Linked DNA regions of Pelobacter seleniigenes DSM 18267. The main gene of each other region encodes a partner of the protein of the gene in region 2 in a complex. Links are inferred from orthologs where the notes say so. Each region holds a gene or a part of one and is shown on either strand. Other genes may lie near its edges.

What was found. Proteins that work in one complex are often made in the same cells at the same time.
Region 1: the proteins of tsaD (region 2) and tsaB are in contact, whole or in part, in a solved structure (PDB 4WQ4), measured with the Escherichia coli proteins. The link is inferred for Pelobacter seleniigenes DSM 18267 from one-to-one orthologs.
Region 3: the proteins of tsaD (region 2) and tsaE are in contact, whole or in part, in a crystal structure (PDB 6N9A), measured with the Thermotoga maritima proteins. The link is inferred for Pelobacter seleniigenes DSM 18267 from one-to-one orthologs. Residues at the interface, in WP_004082750.1 of Thermotoga maritima: Cys10, Asp11, Arg49, His50, Leu82, Gly84, Gly135, Gly136, Glu154, Thr155, Leu156, Asp157, Asp158, Ser159, Glu162, Asp165, Lys166, Arg169, Leu170, Tyr175, Lys213, Thr214, Leu217, Tyr218, Gln221, Arg222, Asn324; in WP_004082108.1 of Thermotoga maritima: Leu37, Gly38, Lys46, Lys57, Val59, Lys60, Ser61, Thr63, Phe64, Thr65, Leu66, Met67, Val69, Pro71, Tyr82, Arg83, Leu84, Asp86, Asp88, Phe89, Asp93, Ile128, Asp130, Glu131, Arg134.

Annotation. Positions count from the first base shown.
Region 1 is NZ_JOMG01000004.1:363,215-367,627, reverse strand. What follows is about bases 1,415-4,413. They hold tsaB (tRNA (adenosine(37)-N6)-threonylcarbamoyltransferase complex dimerization subunit type 1 TsaB), read right to left. Parts: upstream 3,276-4,413; coding sequence 2,553-3,275; downstream 1,415-2,552. Other genes in these bases: rseP (RIP metalloprotease RseP), read right to left, coding at 3,272-4,413; N909_RS0118590 (hypothetical protein), read right to left, coding at 2,007-2,225; ilvB (biosynthetic-type acetolactate synthase large subunit), read right to left, coding at 1,415-1,695. Outside these bases: more of ilvB, read right to left, coding at 1-1,414. UniProt on the Escherichia coli protein: Required for the formation of a threonylcarbamoyl group on adenosine at position 37 (t(6)A37) in tRNAs that read codons beginning with adenine.
Region 2 is NZ_JOMG01000004.1:671,906-677,556, reverse strand. The notes cover bases 1,120-3,942. They hold tsaD (tRNA (adenosine(37)-N6)-threonylcarbamoyltransferase complex transferase subunit TsaD), read right to left. Parts: upstream 3,127-3,942; coding sequence 2,113-3,126; downstream 1,120-2,112. Other genes in these bases: N909_RS0120070 (PhoH family protein), read right to left, coding at 3,153-3,942; N909_RS0120080 (DUF2062 domain-containing protein), read right to left, coding at 1,616-2,098; rsmA (16S rRNA (adenine(1518)-N(6)/adenine(1519)-N(6))-dimethyltransferase RsmA), read right to left, coding at 1,120-1,613. In the rest of the region: N909_RS0120090 (NAD-glutamate dehydrogenase domain-containing protein), read right to left, coding at 1-697; more of rsmA, read right to left, coding at 822-1,119; more of N909_RS0120070, read right to left, coding at 3,943-4,472; N909_RS0120065 (aminotransferase class V-fold PLP-dependent enzyme), read right to left, coding at 4,524-5,651.
Region 3 is NZ_JOMG01000002.1:227,869-232,123, reverse strand. The notes cover bases 1-2,841. They hold tsaE (tRNA (adenosine(37)-N6)-threonylcarbamoyltransferase complex ATPase subunit type 1 TsaE), read left to right. Parts: upstream 1-1,094; coding sequence 1,095-1,589; downstream 1,590-2,841. Other genes in these bases: N909_RS0103675 (aspartate kinase), read left to right, coding at 1,732-2,841; N909_RS0103685 (CBS domain-containing protein), read left to right, coding at 641-1,090; N909_RS0103690 (bifunctional ADP-dependent NAD(P)H-hydrate dehydratase/NAD(P)H-hydrate epimerase), read left to right, coding at 1-638. Outside these bases: more of N909_RS0103675, read left to right, coding at 2,842-2,964; cimA (citramalate synthase), read left to right, coding at 3,115-4,255. UniProt on the Escherichia coli protein: Required for the formation of a threonylcarbamoyl group on adenosine at position 37 (t(6)A37) in tRNAs that read codons beginning with adenine.

The DNA.
Region 1 (4,413 bases), 310 kb from region 2 along the record:
GGAAGCCAGAACCATTTCATGGATTGCCTTACCCGCAGGTACCATGGGCAGGACATTTTCGTCACGAGCAACCTTGAAATTCATCAGTACCGGCCCGGCGGTGGCGAGGGCCTTTTTAATGGTCGGCGCCACCTCTTCCGGTCGACTTGCCTCAAGCCCGGTCGCACCGTATGCCTCAGCCAATTTGACAAAATCGATGGGCAGTTCCATGGGGGTCTGGCTGTAACGTTCATTAAAAAACATCTGCTGCCACTGCCGAACCATGCCCAGATAATTGTTATTCAAGATGGCAATTTTCACCGGCAGTTGATGTTGCACCAACGACGCCAGTTCCTGGGAATTCATCTGAAACGAACCGTCTCCCGAGATATCGATGACCTGCCGGTCGGGAAAAGCGACTTGGGCGCCAAGAGCCGCCGGCAACCCGAAGCCCATGGTGCCGAGACCACCGGAGGTCAGGAAGGTGCGCGGTCTGCTGAATTGAAAAAACTGAGCTGTCCACATCTGGTGCTGACCAACTTCGGTGGCAATGATGGCATCGTCCGCAGTCAACTCCCTGATTTTTTCGATGACAAACTGCGGCTTGATGATGGAATCGGAACCCTGATACTCCATCGGGTGCCGCTCTTTCCAGCCGGCAATCTGCTCCCGCCAGGGCTTGCTCGCCTCGATCATATCTTCCAGCAATTCCTGCTTATGATTCAGACTGCCGGAAAGTTTTCCCAGAACATCCTTCAGATCGCCGACTATAGGCAGATCGACCGCAACATTCTTGTGGATCGAGGTCGGGTCGATATCGACATGGATAATTTTGGCTTTTTCGGCAAAACAGTCGATGCGGCCGGTGACGCGATCATCAAACCTGGCGCCTACGGCAATCAGCAGATCACATTCGGCAACCGACATATTGGCATAGAAGGTCCCATGCATTCCCAGCATACCGAGAGCCGACGGATGGCCCTGAGGAAACGCCGACATGGCCATCAAGGTCGTTGCCACCGGAATCCTGGTCTGTTCGACCAGTTTGAGCAGCTCATCGTTGGCGGCCGAAAGGTTGATTCCACCGCCAATATAGAGCAGCGGTTTACGGGCCGACAGAATGAGCTTGGCCGCTTTCTCGATCTGCCGGAAGTTCCCGTTATAGGTCGGCTTGTAGCCACGCAGACTCACCCGGTCGGGATAGGAAAATTTGTATTTGGTGACCTGAATGTCTTTTGGGAAATCGATCAATACCGGCCCGGGACGACCCGTTCGGGCAATATAAAAAGCCTCTTTGATGGTGCGGGCCAGATCACGGATATCCTTGATCAGGAAATTGTGCTTGGTACAGGTTCTGGTCATGCCGCAGATGTCGGCTTCCTGAAAAGCGTCATTGCCGATCAGCGGCGTCGGCACCTGCCCGGTAATAATTACCATGGGCACCGAATCCATATAGGCAGTGGCAATCCCGGTCACCGTATTGGTCGCCCCGGGCCCGCTGGTGGCGATCACAACGCCAACCTTGCCCGTACAGCGTGCATAACCGTCTGCGGCATGTACCGCCGCCTGTTCATGGCGGGTCAAAATATGCCGGATTGTGGAGTCATACAGATCATCGTAAATATTGATGACAGCGCCACCGGGGTAACCGAAAACGGTATCGATTCCTTCCAGCTTCAAACATTCAAGTAAAATCTGTGACCCGGTCAGCTCCATCTGTGCCTCCTGAAAAACCTCGTACTATGATCTCGAATAAAGCTCTTACTCCCGCCCGTTCTCCGCGAGTTGCCGATCAGGCAGGCCAAAACCCCATCGTCTTGCCGTTGATATCCCGGGAACAGAAGACTTTTCATGACCGGGACACAGTTGTCAAGGGGAAATGATGTACATAACGTACAAACACTGCCACCCGGGAACGAAGAACTCATACTTTTCCACCGTCCTCAGGGGTTCAAATACAGCAAAGGGTTTAAGCCGATGCTTAAACCCTTTGCTGTATCAAAACACCCAACAACTGGGATACGGAATCAGACGGTCACGGACTGGACAATCTTTTCCATTTCGTCTTTGCCAACCAGTTTCATTTTCTTGACTTTATTTTTTTCAAGCTCTTCTTGAGGGGTTAAAAACGCTTTTTTTTCATATTCGGTGAGTTGTTTTTCAAAGATGACGTGTTCTTCGTAAAGCATGCGGAAACGGGGGTTGTTCTCGATAAGATCTTGCAAAAGGTTTTGGTCAATGTCCATTGGCACCTCCGCGCATGTAGCTGGGTTAAAACCTGTCCCTGTTCAAAGCCCTCCGATTTTTACAATGTCTCACGATCTTTCCGTTTGCCGGTGCGGCGTATACGGCTACGTCCCCGAGTGCAAATTTTCAATCCCAATGACGTTGCAAAAAGGCAGGCCTCCAAAGCAGAAACCCCGTGGTTCGGACCAGAGAACTTAAGTCGAAACCATCTTTGTTATCGCTATCTCAAAATAACCAAATCGCTTCAAGATTGTCAACTACTAACCAGAAACGGAACACGATTGTGCCGGCCGCTGCCCCCTCTTCTCCATGACCGGCGACGGAGATTAAACAACCGAAGCTGGCTTAGCGGGAAGGTTTAATTCGGCATCGGAAGGACGGATATAGGTCGGCTGCAATTCGGCAGCACTGCCTACGGCGCCGTCTTTGAAGGCCTGGAGGGCCAACCAGGCCGCTTGAAAAGCATGCCGCTGATGAGCGGGAGCAGGTGGCAGCACCGCTCTTTCCCCCAGACAATCAATAATCAGATCGTGGTACAGGGAAACCCCGTCACCGACCAGAACAACCCGCCCCGGCAATTTTTCCAGCAGGACGCGCGGCGGGAGGACCCGTGGCTGGTCGATGGCAATCGGCGAGCCGGTCAGGGTATCGAACAGCTGGGTGTAAACTTCTTTTTTGCGGGCATCCAAAAAAGCACAGACCGGGACTGTGGCCAAAGGAGCACCCAACGCAGCGACCTGCAATGCCGAAACCGGAACAACCGATTTATCGAGAACCTGCCCCAACCCTTTGAGGGTTGCCAAACCGATACGCAACCCGGTAAAGGACCCGGGTCCGGTTACTGCAGCGAGCAGATCGAGGTCAGCAAGATCCCAACCGGCTTCGCCCAGCAGCAAATCAATTTGCCCAAGCAGTTTTTCACTATGGGTGCTGCGTACATTCAGTAAGGATTCTGCGACCAGGGTTTCGCCCTGGCACAAAGCCACGCTGCCCGTCAATGAAGCCGTGTCCAAAGCCAGGATTCTGGTGTGTGAAAAATCTTTATTCATCCCCAAAGCCGTACAATGTCATTATAAAATGCCAAGACCATCAACATCAGCAGCATGGCCATTCCGACCTGTTGCGCCATCTCGCGTGCTCTGATGGAGACAGGCCTACGTAAAATCAGCTCAATACTGTAAAAAAGGATATGTCCGCCGTCCAGAATCGGAATCGGCAACAGGTTAAGAATTCCGAGCTGAATGGAAATAAAAGCCAACACCGACAGAATTGACGCGAGGTCGGTCTGCGCAGCCTGTCCGGCAATCTGAACCACGGTGATCGGGCCGCCGATGTTCTTGGCGGAGACATTCCCGGTGAAAAGCTTCTGCACAAAAACCACTGTCAGGTCAATCAGTTCCCAGGTGCGCTTGGCCCCCTCTTTGATAGAGGCAGCAAACCCGAAATGCTTCAATTGGAAACTTTGCAACGGAGCGATGCCGAGCAGGTATTCCCCCTCCCCTGCCCGCTGTTGCGGAGTCACCTCGACAACACTCTGTTTTCCTCCACGCTCCAGCAAAACCGGAACCTTTTGCTTGCCGACCTGCTGAATAATCCCTCTTAAATCGTACCAGGAAAAAACCTTATGTCCGTCAATCGCCAGAATCAGGTCACCACGCTGCAACCCGGCCTGTGCCGCAGGCATATCCGCAGCCATGGCTCCGACCCGCGCTTCCTGAGTCGGCAATAGCCCGAGCGCCTGCATTCCCTCCAGGCTGTCATTTTCAGCGGGAATTTCAATGGTCCGGGTCTGGCCGTTACGCTCGATGCGGAAATGCAAAGAATCACCGGCTTGGCTCACAAACGCCTTGTTCGCTTCATTCCAGCTGTGGATCGCCTGCCCATTCAGACCCACCACACAATCGCCGCCGACAAAACCGGCGGTGGCAGCATTAGAATCCGGGACAACATAACCGATACAGGCGGGCTGATCAAAATAGCTGGGAACCTGAACCCCGACCATAAAGCTCACCGGCAGAATCAACAGCGGCAGCAGCAAGTTCATCGCCGGACCGGCAAGAACAATCGCCAACCGCTTCGAAACCGGTTTATGGGCAAAGGAACGGGCCGCCTCAGCTGGCGTCAGTTCGGCATCCTCACCCTGCTCGCCGCCCCCTTCGCCAAGCATCTGCACATAGCCGCCCAACG
Region 2 (5,651 bases):
CTCCGGCCACATAGGTGAAGGTACGGCTGGCCACCGGGATGAAATTTTCTTCCTGTAGCCATTGATAAAGATCACGATAACGGTCCAACCCTTTGATATTATTCAGTGCCGCAAACTGGCGCAGCATGGCCGGACGATCCTGATAAATCTGCACCGTGGAAGCGATAACGGTGCGTACGGCATTTTCAAGTTTTTCGGTCAGGCGCGCCGGGAAGCGTTGCAGCTCGATCCAGACAAAGGATTCCCTGGGCAACTCGCTGTCCGCTTCAGCCAGACGTTCCAGCACCGGGCCTTTGCGATCAACGGAAAGGATCGGGTGACAAACCACCCGGAAATGAATTGAACGACGGTGAAGAAATTCCTGTAGAGAGAAGAAGATATGGTTGGCATCGGGAGAGTTGGCAAACAGGTAATAACGGCCCGGTTCCTGTTGCGGAACCATTTGGACCTTAACTCTGTCATCCCTTCGCTCCAGAAACTTACTCGCCTGAACAAGGTCCTGGACCAGTGTCTCCAGGCTTAGCTGGTTGAGGATGTTGGACGGAATCTCCTGGCGCAGGATGCGCGCCAGCTCGAGATTGAGGGACAGCATCCTGGTTTCACCCAGACGGTTCAGCTCCTGCTCGATATTCTCATCTTGAAACTGCTGCTCTCTCTGCTCTGACGTACGACCTTTGCGGGCCACAGTCACCTTCATGCTCGACTCCCTGTTTCATCATTGAATAAGGGGAAAAGATCAAGCCACGGACGGAATTACCCGCGGCGACGTTCGAATCATAGACCAGTGAAATAGGCTTATCAAGTCAGAGAGCAAATAAAATTTAAGAGCGGCTAAAAAAAGCGCGAGTCAGGGCGGAAAACTCCTCCAGGTGGAGAGTTTCGCCCCGTCTGCCGGGGTCAATTCCGGTTGTGTCCAGCGCGATGTCGATCTCCGCGGCCATAAAACCGGCCCCCTGCAGACTGTTGCGCAGGGTTTTGCGGCGCTGGGTAAACGCCCCCTTGACAACCTTCCGGAACAGACCCTCATCAACCGGGTCGACCCGCGGTGTAACACGACGCTGAAAATGGAGTACGATGGAATCGACTTTGGGTGGCGGGTTGAAGGCCCCGGGCCTGACCAGGGTGACATTGCGCAGGTCAAACCAGAGCTGACAGAGCACAGACAGGATACCGTAATCCTTGCTACCCGGCGCAGCCAGCAACCGTTCACCGACCTCACGCTGAAACATCAGCACCAGGCGTTCGAACAGATGGCGGTACTCCAGAATCCGAAACACCACCTGACTGGAAATATTGTAAGGCAGATTGGCCACCATGATATAAGGAGGCTGGTTGAACAGCTCTCCCCAGGGCAGCTTGAGGACATCCCCCCCGTGAACGATCAGACCGGGATCGCTGCGCTGGTTGAGACGTTCAATCAGGTCACGATCGATCTCCATGACTTCCACCTGTGCGGCCAGCGGCAACAGCCGGTCGGTCAGGACCCCAAGACCGGGGCCGATTTCCACCACCCGCTGACTGCCGTCAAGGGCGGCGGCGGTCATGATTTTGTCGATCACTCCCTGATCGTGCAGGAAATGCTGACCGAAACGCTTTTTAGTGCGATATTCCATGGTTATTCAGGTTTCTGGCGCCGGCGCGGCCAGCGTGGAATTTTCCATTGGCGCAGGCTGGGAATGAATCTGACGGTCAGTGAATAGCCGATGATGGACGCCGGTATGCCCAGCACCAGGCAACCAAGCAGTAACGGCTCGCCGACCTGAACACCCATTTTCCAACTCAGATCGGCACTGAAATCAGGCGAGCCGATGGATGGGTATCCGAGGAGAACGCGGCCGATTTCGTATTCAAGGCCGTAAATGAATGGGGCGGTCAGCGGATTGGTCACCCAGACCCCGATAAAAGTTGCAATCTTATTCTGCCGCAGCAGAAAAGCGAACAAGAGAGCAAGGATGATCTGCACCCCGAAGGTCGGTGTAAAACCGATGAACAGACCCAGGGCCATGCCGCGAGCGACGGCATCCGGTTCGGACTGGATGCGCGCCAGTCGAATCATATTCAATTTAAATTGTCTGAAGAAACCCCAGCGTCGCCACATAACTCAGAACAACCTCAACCCCGGACCTGTTCCAGCGGCCAGCTGGAAACAGCGTTCAGGTCAAGTCCGGAGCGCTGTCCGCGCGACAGGTAGTAATCCCCTGCCACCGCCAGCATGGCGGCATTATCGGCGCAAAGCCCGGGAGATGGAAAGATAGCTTCAAGACCCTTTTCGGCAGCCAAACGGGTCAGGGTCGCACGCAGACCTGAATTACAGGCAACCCCGCCAGCCACCACAATCCGGCACAACCCTTCCGCCCGCGCGGCACGGATGATCTTCCGGGTCAGGACATCGACCACCGCGGTTTGAAAGGCACAGGCAACCTGAGCGATATGTTGGTCATCCGGCCGGTTTTCAAGTCCGTGCAGATAATTCAATACCGCTGTCTTCATGCCGGAAAAGCTGAAATCGAAATTGTCTTTTTTAAGTAGCGGTCGCGGGAACACGATTCCCCCGTCATCCCCGGACTTGGCCAGGCGGTCAATAATCGGGCCGCCCGGATAACCGAGTCCGAGCATTTTAGCCACTTTGTCAAAAGCTTCCCCTGCAGCGTCATCAACAGTGCGGCCCAGCAAGCGGTAACGGCCGATTCCGTCGACCCGAAACAGATGGGTATGCCCGCCGGAAACCGCAGCGGCCAGAAAGGGGAATTCGACCTGCCGTTCAAGCTGAATGGCGAGGATATGACCCTCAATATGATGTACCCCGATCATGGGAACACCCAGGGCATAGGCATAGGCCTTGGCAAAGGACAGGCCGACCAGCAAAGCGCCGATCAGACCCGGCCCCCGGGTGGCCGCCACACCCTCAAGCTGGCCCGGTTTCACACCAGCATCCGCCAGCGCCTGAGCCACCAGGGGATTGATCACTTCGAGATGGCGGCGCGAGGCCAGTTCCGGAACAACTCCCCCGTACACCGCATGCAGATCAACCTGGGAGGATATCAGGTTGGAGAGCACCTCCGCGCCATTGCGGACAACTGCGACGGAGGTCTCGTCGCAGGAACTTTCAAGAGCCAGCAGCAACATGTTATTTCATCATTCCATTCATTCCATTACAGCAGATTCGCTGCCAGTTCGGCCAGGGCCGACCGCTCTCCCTTGCTTAAGGTCGTGTGTCCGGCAATATCATGCCCTTTCAGTCGTTCAACAGCATAAGTCAATCCGTTACTGGCCGAATCGACATAAGGATTGTCGATCTGGAAGGGGTCGCCGGTCAAAATAATTTTAGTCCCCTCCCCAGCCCGCGTGATAATGGTCTTGATCTCGTGGGGAGTCAGGTTTTGCGCTTCATCGACAATCATGTACTGCTTGGGGATCGACCGGCCGCGAATATAAGTCAGCGGCTCAATCTCCATCAAGCCCAGGTCGATAAGTTCGCGATAGCCGCGTTTTCTTTTGCCGGCTTCATCGTAGGAGGACAGCAACAATTCCACATTGTCAAAAATAGGCTGCATCCAGGGAGACAGTTTTTCTTCGATATCGCCAGGCAGAAAACCGAGATCGCGCCCCATGGGGAACACCGGGCGGGACACCAGCAGCCGATTATAAGCGCCTTCGTCGGCAGTTTTCAACAATCCTGCCGCAATAGCAAGCAAAGTTTTCCCGGTGCCAGCTTTTCCAACCAGTGAGACCAGCTGCACATCGTCATTCAGTAACAGATCGAAGGCGAACTGCTGTTCGCGGTTGCGGGCGTGAATCCCCCAAATTCCCTCTTTGGGAATTTTCAGCAACGGAACAATTTTCTTGCCGACGCTGTCGTAGCGGCCGATGGCGGTATGCGAGGGGTTGGTCTCATCAACCAGGGTTATCCCCTGATTGGAGTAAAACTCGCCGGTCACTGCCAGCGCCCCCTGCTCATAAAAAAGGTCAACCTGTTCGGCCGGCACCAGCTGTTCGGTCGTCCCCGTGTAAAGATCTTCCACCGGGATCTTGTCATTCTGATAATCTTCGGTGCGTAAACCGATGGTATCCGCCTTGATCCTTAGGTTGATGTCCTTGGTGACGAAGATCACCGGGCCGTTCGGAGAATTCTCCTGCAGATCCTTGGCCACCGCGATAATCCGGTTATCGCCACGATCAACGCGCAGCTCCGGCGGCAGTTTCTGCATCAGCTCTTCTTTATAGATCGCAACCCGCAGCACGCCGCCATTTTCCAGCGGAACCCCCTCTACCAGTTTGGCCTGGAGACGAAACTCATCGATCATCCGCGAGATGTGCCGGGCATTGCGGCCGGTTTCACTTTGATCTTTCTTAAACCGATCAATCTCTTCGATCACCGTCAGCGGCAGAATCACGTGATTGTCGGAAAACTTCAGAATAGCCTGGGGATCATGAAGCAGCACATTGGTATCAAGAACGTAATGTTTTTTCATAGTCGAATAATATCCTCTGGAAAGCCCGTCGGGACAGCTGGCCGAAACCGGTCAGAGCGACCCGGCGCAGCGGCTGATTCCGTCAATGGCCTTGATAAAGCGGGCGATATCATCTTCCCGGGTGAAGTAGCCGGGACTGACTCGGACACTCCCGGTGGGGAAAGTACCGATACTGCGGTGCGCATCCGGAGCACAATGCAGTCCAACCCGCACCGCGATCTGCTGCTGATCAAGCAAGTAACCGATCTCAGCCGGATCGCGACCGTCAATATTGAATGAAACCGCGGCTCCTCTCAAGGAAAAATCCTTGCTGCCATAAATTGTCAACCCGGGGCACTGCTCCAGACCACGGACCAATTGTTCAACCAGGGCCTGTTCATGGGCCCGAATCGTTGAAATCCCGGTTCGTTGAACGAACTCCAGCGCAGCGTGCAGTCCGGCCAAACCGGGCATATTGTAGGTCCCGCTTTCCAGTCGTTCCGGCAATTCGGCCGGCTGATGCACAGAATGAGAATTGGCGCCGGTGCCGCCGTAAAGCAGCGGGGTCAGTTCGATCCCTTCCCGTAAATAAAGAAAGCCGGTTCCCTGCGGTCCGAGCAGCCCTTTGTGACCGGGGGCGGCGAACAGGTCGATCTCGAGCGCGGCCAGGTCAATGGGAACCGCGCCGGCCGATTGCGAACCGTCAACCAGCAACAGGACACCATGTTCATGGCACCAACTTCCCAGCCCGACCAGATTCTGCAGCGTTCCAAAGACATTGGAGCAATGATTAATCACCAGCAACCGGGTCGGCTGTTCCAGACAAGCGCGGTACAGATCTTCCCTGGCAACAAGGCCGGTACAAGGATCAGCCGCAACCTTGACCACCTCAACATCTCGCTCCGTCAAGGCCTGCAAAGGCCGGGCAACGGCATTGTGCTCAACGCTACTGGTCACCACCCGGTCACCCGGTCGCAACAGCCCAAACAGGGCCTGATTGATAGCCATGGTCGCATTGAAGGTGAAGATGAAGCGGGCCGAATCAGGACAGTGAAACAGTTCCGCCAGCAACTCCCGGGTCGCAAAGACCAACTGATCGGCGGCCAGACTGGTCCGATGGGTCCCGCGACTGGCACTGCCGCCATGTCTTAACGCCAGGTCAACCGCGCGATAGACCTCTTCCGGTTTAGGGTGGCTGGT
Region 3 (4,255 bases), on a different replicon or contig from region 2:
CTGATCAGGACGGTCTGCTGAGTTTTGCCGCCCGCCCGCAACTGCAAGCTCTGTTGAACGGACGCCAGGCGGTTGCCATAGGTCCAGGTTTGGGGCAGAGTGCAGAGCTGGCCCGTCTGCTGGGCTGGCTGATTGGGCATGTCCGGGTTCCAATGGTGCTTGATGCCGACGGGCTGAACTTGCTGGCCGGACAGCTGGAGTTGCTGCAACAACCCGACCGTGCGCCCCTGGTTCTGACCCCTCACCCCGGTGAAATGGCCCGGCTTTGCGGGTTGAGTGTGGCCGAGATAGAAGCGAATCGGTTCGAATGTGCGGCGACCTTTGCCGCGCAATATAATGTCGTGCTGTTGCTGAAAGGTGCACGGACCGTGATCGCGGCTGCGGACGGCCGGGTGGATATCAATGCCACCGGCAACGATGGACTGGCCGCTGGTGGCAGCGGCGATGTCCTGACCGGATTAATCGGCGGTCTGTTGGCCCAGGGCATGGATGCTTTTGCCGCAGCCTCTCTGGGGGCCTGGCTACACGGCCGGGCAGCGGAACTGATCGCCGGGACCAGCGGGACGGCAGGGATGATTGCTACCGACCTGATCTCACATTTGCCCGTGGCACGGCATGAACTGCTGAAAGGAGCCTGACCATGCTGACAGCAAAAGAAATCATGACAACGGACGTCGTTGCGGTGACAACGGATACCAGCCTCAAGGAACTGGCTAAAAAATTTGTCGAAACCCGTTACAGCAATATGCCGGTATTAGATGAAAACGGCAAACTGGTCGGGGTTATCAGTGAAACCGACCTGGTTGAGCAACAGAGACCGATGCATATTCCCACGGTCATGGCTCTGTTCGATTGGGTTTTTTATCTCGACAGCGAGAAAAAGTTCAAGGAAGAGGTCGACCGGGTCACCGCCACCACCGTGGGGGAACTGTGCAGCCGGAATGTGGTGACCTGTTCCCCGAATGACAGCGTCCGCGATCTGGCAGGACTGATGAGTAAGCACAAGGTTCATCTGTTGCCGGTTGTTGAGCAGGGCAAGATGGTCGGCGTCGTGGCCCGGCTTGACCTGATTCGGGCCATGGAGGATTGAAGGCGTGAGCTCCTGGGTGTTTACCAGTTCCGATGAAGCGGCAACCTGCGAACTGGGGAGACTGCTGGGCTGCCTGTTGGAGGATCCGGCCCTGATTCTACTGGAGGGCGACCTGGGAACCGGGAAATCGGTCTTTGCCCGCGGGGTTGCCCGAGGCCTGGGAGTTGATGCGCGGATCCCGATCACCAGCCCCACCTTTACCCTGATGAATCACTACCGGGCAAGGCTGGATCTTTATCATTTTGACCTTTATCGGTTGACCGATCCGGACGAATTAATTGAGATCGGTTTTGATGATTATGCCTATGGTTCCGGGGTCGCGCTGGTGGAATGGCCTGAAAAAACCGGCGATACCCTGCAGGGTGGGCTTTGGGTCCGCTTGCAACGTCTCGACAATGAGCGGCGGCTGATTGAATTGTCCGCTCAGGATGAGGACCATCGGACCCTGCTTGAGCGCCTGAGAGCCTTTGTGGTAGAGACCGCGGTCGAGCAAAAGTAGCGAATAATGCGGCGACTCCTTTTCGGGTCTCCGGATTTTTCTTGCTATTAAGTTAAAAAATCTGGAAAATCAAACCTTTATAAATACCGATGGGGACTGCGGTCGACCGTCGGCTTTTCCTGTGAGGAGGATGAAAACTGTTATGGCTCTGGTAGTTCAGAAATATGGTGGAACATCGGTGGGAACCGTGGAGCGGATCCGCAATGTTGCCCGCCGGGTTGCCAAAACTTTCGATGATGGAAACGATGTCGTGGTGATCGTTTCCGCCATGGCTGGTGAGACCAACCGTCTGGTTGCTTTGGCCGAGGAAATCAGCGAATTTCCCAACGAGCGTGAATATGATGTCCTGGTGTCAACCGGGGAGCAGGTGACCATTGCATTACTGTCCATGTGCCTGCAATCCATGGGCTACAATGCCAAAAGCTATCTTGGCTATCAAATTCCCATGGTCACTGACAAAGCTCACGCCAAGGCGAGAATCAAAAGCATCGATGACAAGAAAATCCGCGAAGACCTGAAAAGCGGGACAATTATTGTCGTCGCCGGATTTCAAGGGACCGACGGCGAAGGGAATATCACCACCCTCGGCCGGGGCGGTTCGGATACCTCGGCCGTGGCGGTCGCTGCCGCGCTGAAAGCGGATGTCTGTGAAATTTACACGGATGTCGACGGGGTTTACACCACCGATCCGCGCATGGTGCCCAGCGCCCGGAAAATTGAAAAGATCTCTTACGAGGAGATGCTCGAGATGGCTTCCCTGGGAGCCAAAATCCTGCAGATCCGCAGTGTCGAATTTGCCAAAAAATACAACGTCGTTGTTCATGTGCGTTCAAGTTTCGATGACAGCCCGGGAACGCTCGTAATGAAGGAGGATCATGAGATGGAGACCGTACTGGTTTCAGGTATCGCTTATAACAAGGATGAAGCAAAAATCAGCATTTTCGGGGTTCCCGATCATCCCGGAATTGCCGCCCAGATATTTACCCCGTTGAGCAACAACAATATCACTGTCGATATGATCATCCAGAACGTGTCCCATGAAGGGGCGACCGACATGACCTTTACCGTTCCCAAGGGGGATGCCAAAAAAGCGGTTCAGATCATTGAGGAAATTGCCGCAAATATCGGTGCCCGCGGGGTCAGCCATAACAACAATATTGCCAAGGTCTCCATCATCGGGGTCGGCATGCGCTCCCATTCGGGTGTCGCCAGCACCATGTTTGAAACCTTGTCCCGTGAAGGCATCAATATCGAAATGATTTCGACCAGTGAGATCAAGGTTTCCTGCATCATTAACGCGAAGTATACCGAGTTGGCCGTGCGGGTTCTGCATGAAGCCTTCGGTCTTGATCATAAGGAAATCGAAGAAAACTGAATGATGGGCAACCTGGCTCTAGGAGGGGAGAGCCAGCACCTCAGGCACACTGCCCCGCTGAAATTCGAATGCCGATCCTTGCCTCCGCCGGTCCGCTCCTAATATCTCCGTCGGACAGGAGATTGCAAGGCAGACAAGGAATGCCATAGCATGGGAAAAATCTATCTGTACGACACCACCTTGCGTGACGGAACGCAGGCGGAAGATATCTCTTTTCAGGTTGAAGATAAGGTGCGCATCGCCAAGAAGCTTGACGAACTGGGCATCGATTATATCGAAGGCGGCTGGCCCGGCTCCAACCCCAAGGACATCAGCTTCTTCCGGGCCATGCAGAACGAAACCCTGGAGCATAGTAAAATAGCCGCATTCGGTTCCACCCGACGGGCGCGGATCACCCCGGCCGAGGATAACAACATTCAGATGCTGGTCGCCGCAACTCCTGATGTTGTGACCATCTTTGGCAAAACCTGGGATTTTCATGTCCAGGAGGCCTTGCGGATCTCCCTGGAGGAGAACCTGGAATTGATTAATGATTCTCTGGTCTACCTCAAGGAGCGAGTCAGCGAGGTGATCTACGACGCGGAGCATTTCTTCGACGGCTATAAGCAGAATCCTGAATACGCCTTGAAAACGCTGCAGGCCGCAGCTGCTGCCGGGGTTGACTGTATTGTGCTCTGTGATACCAACGGTGGGACCCTGCCCCATGAAATCCCCGCCATTATGCAGGCTGTGCGCAAGGCGGTGTCAACTCCCCTGGGCATCCATGCCCACAACGACAGCGAGTGTGCCGTGGCCAACTCTTTGATGGCTGTCCACTGCGGCGCTATCCAGGTTCAGGGCACGGTGAACGGCTTCGGGGAACGCTGTGGCAACGCCAACCTCTGTTCCATCATTCCCGCTCTGCAGCTCAAGACCGGGCTGCAATGTTTGCCAGACGAGAAGCTTAAAAACCTGCGAAAAATTTCCCGCTACATTTATGAACTTGCCAACCTTGCTCCGGACAAACATCAGCCCTATGTTGGCAATTCAGCCTTTGCCCACAAGGGTGGGGTTCATGTGTCCGCGATTCAGCGTCATCCGCAGACTTATGAACATATTCGACCGGAGCAGGTCGGCAACCGCACCAGGGTGCTGGTCTCCGACCTTTCCGGGCGCGCTAATATTTTGGCCAAAGCCGAGGAATGCGGCCTGTCCCTAGACAGTCAGGATCCGGTGACCCTCGAAATTCTGGAAGAAATCAAGGATTTGGAAAATAAAGGCTTCCAGTTTGAAGGGGCAGAGGCCTCTTTCG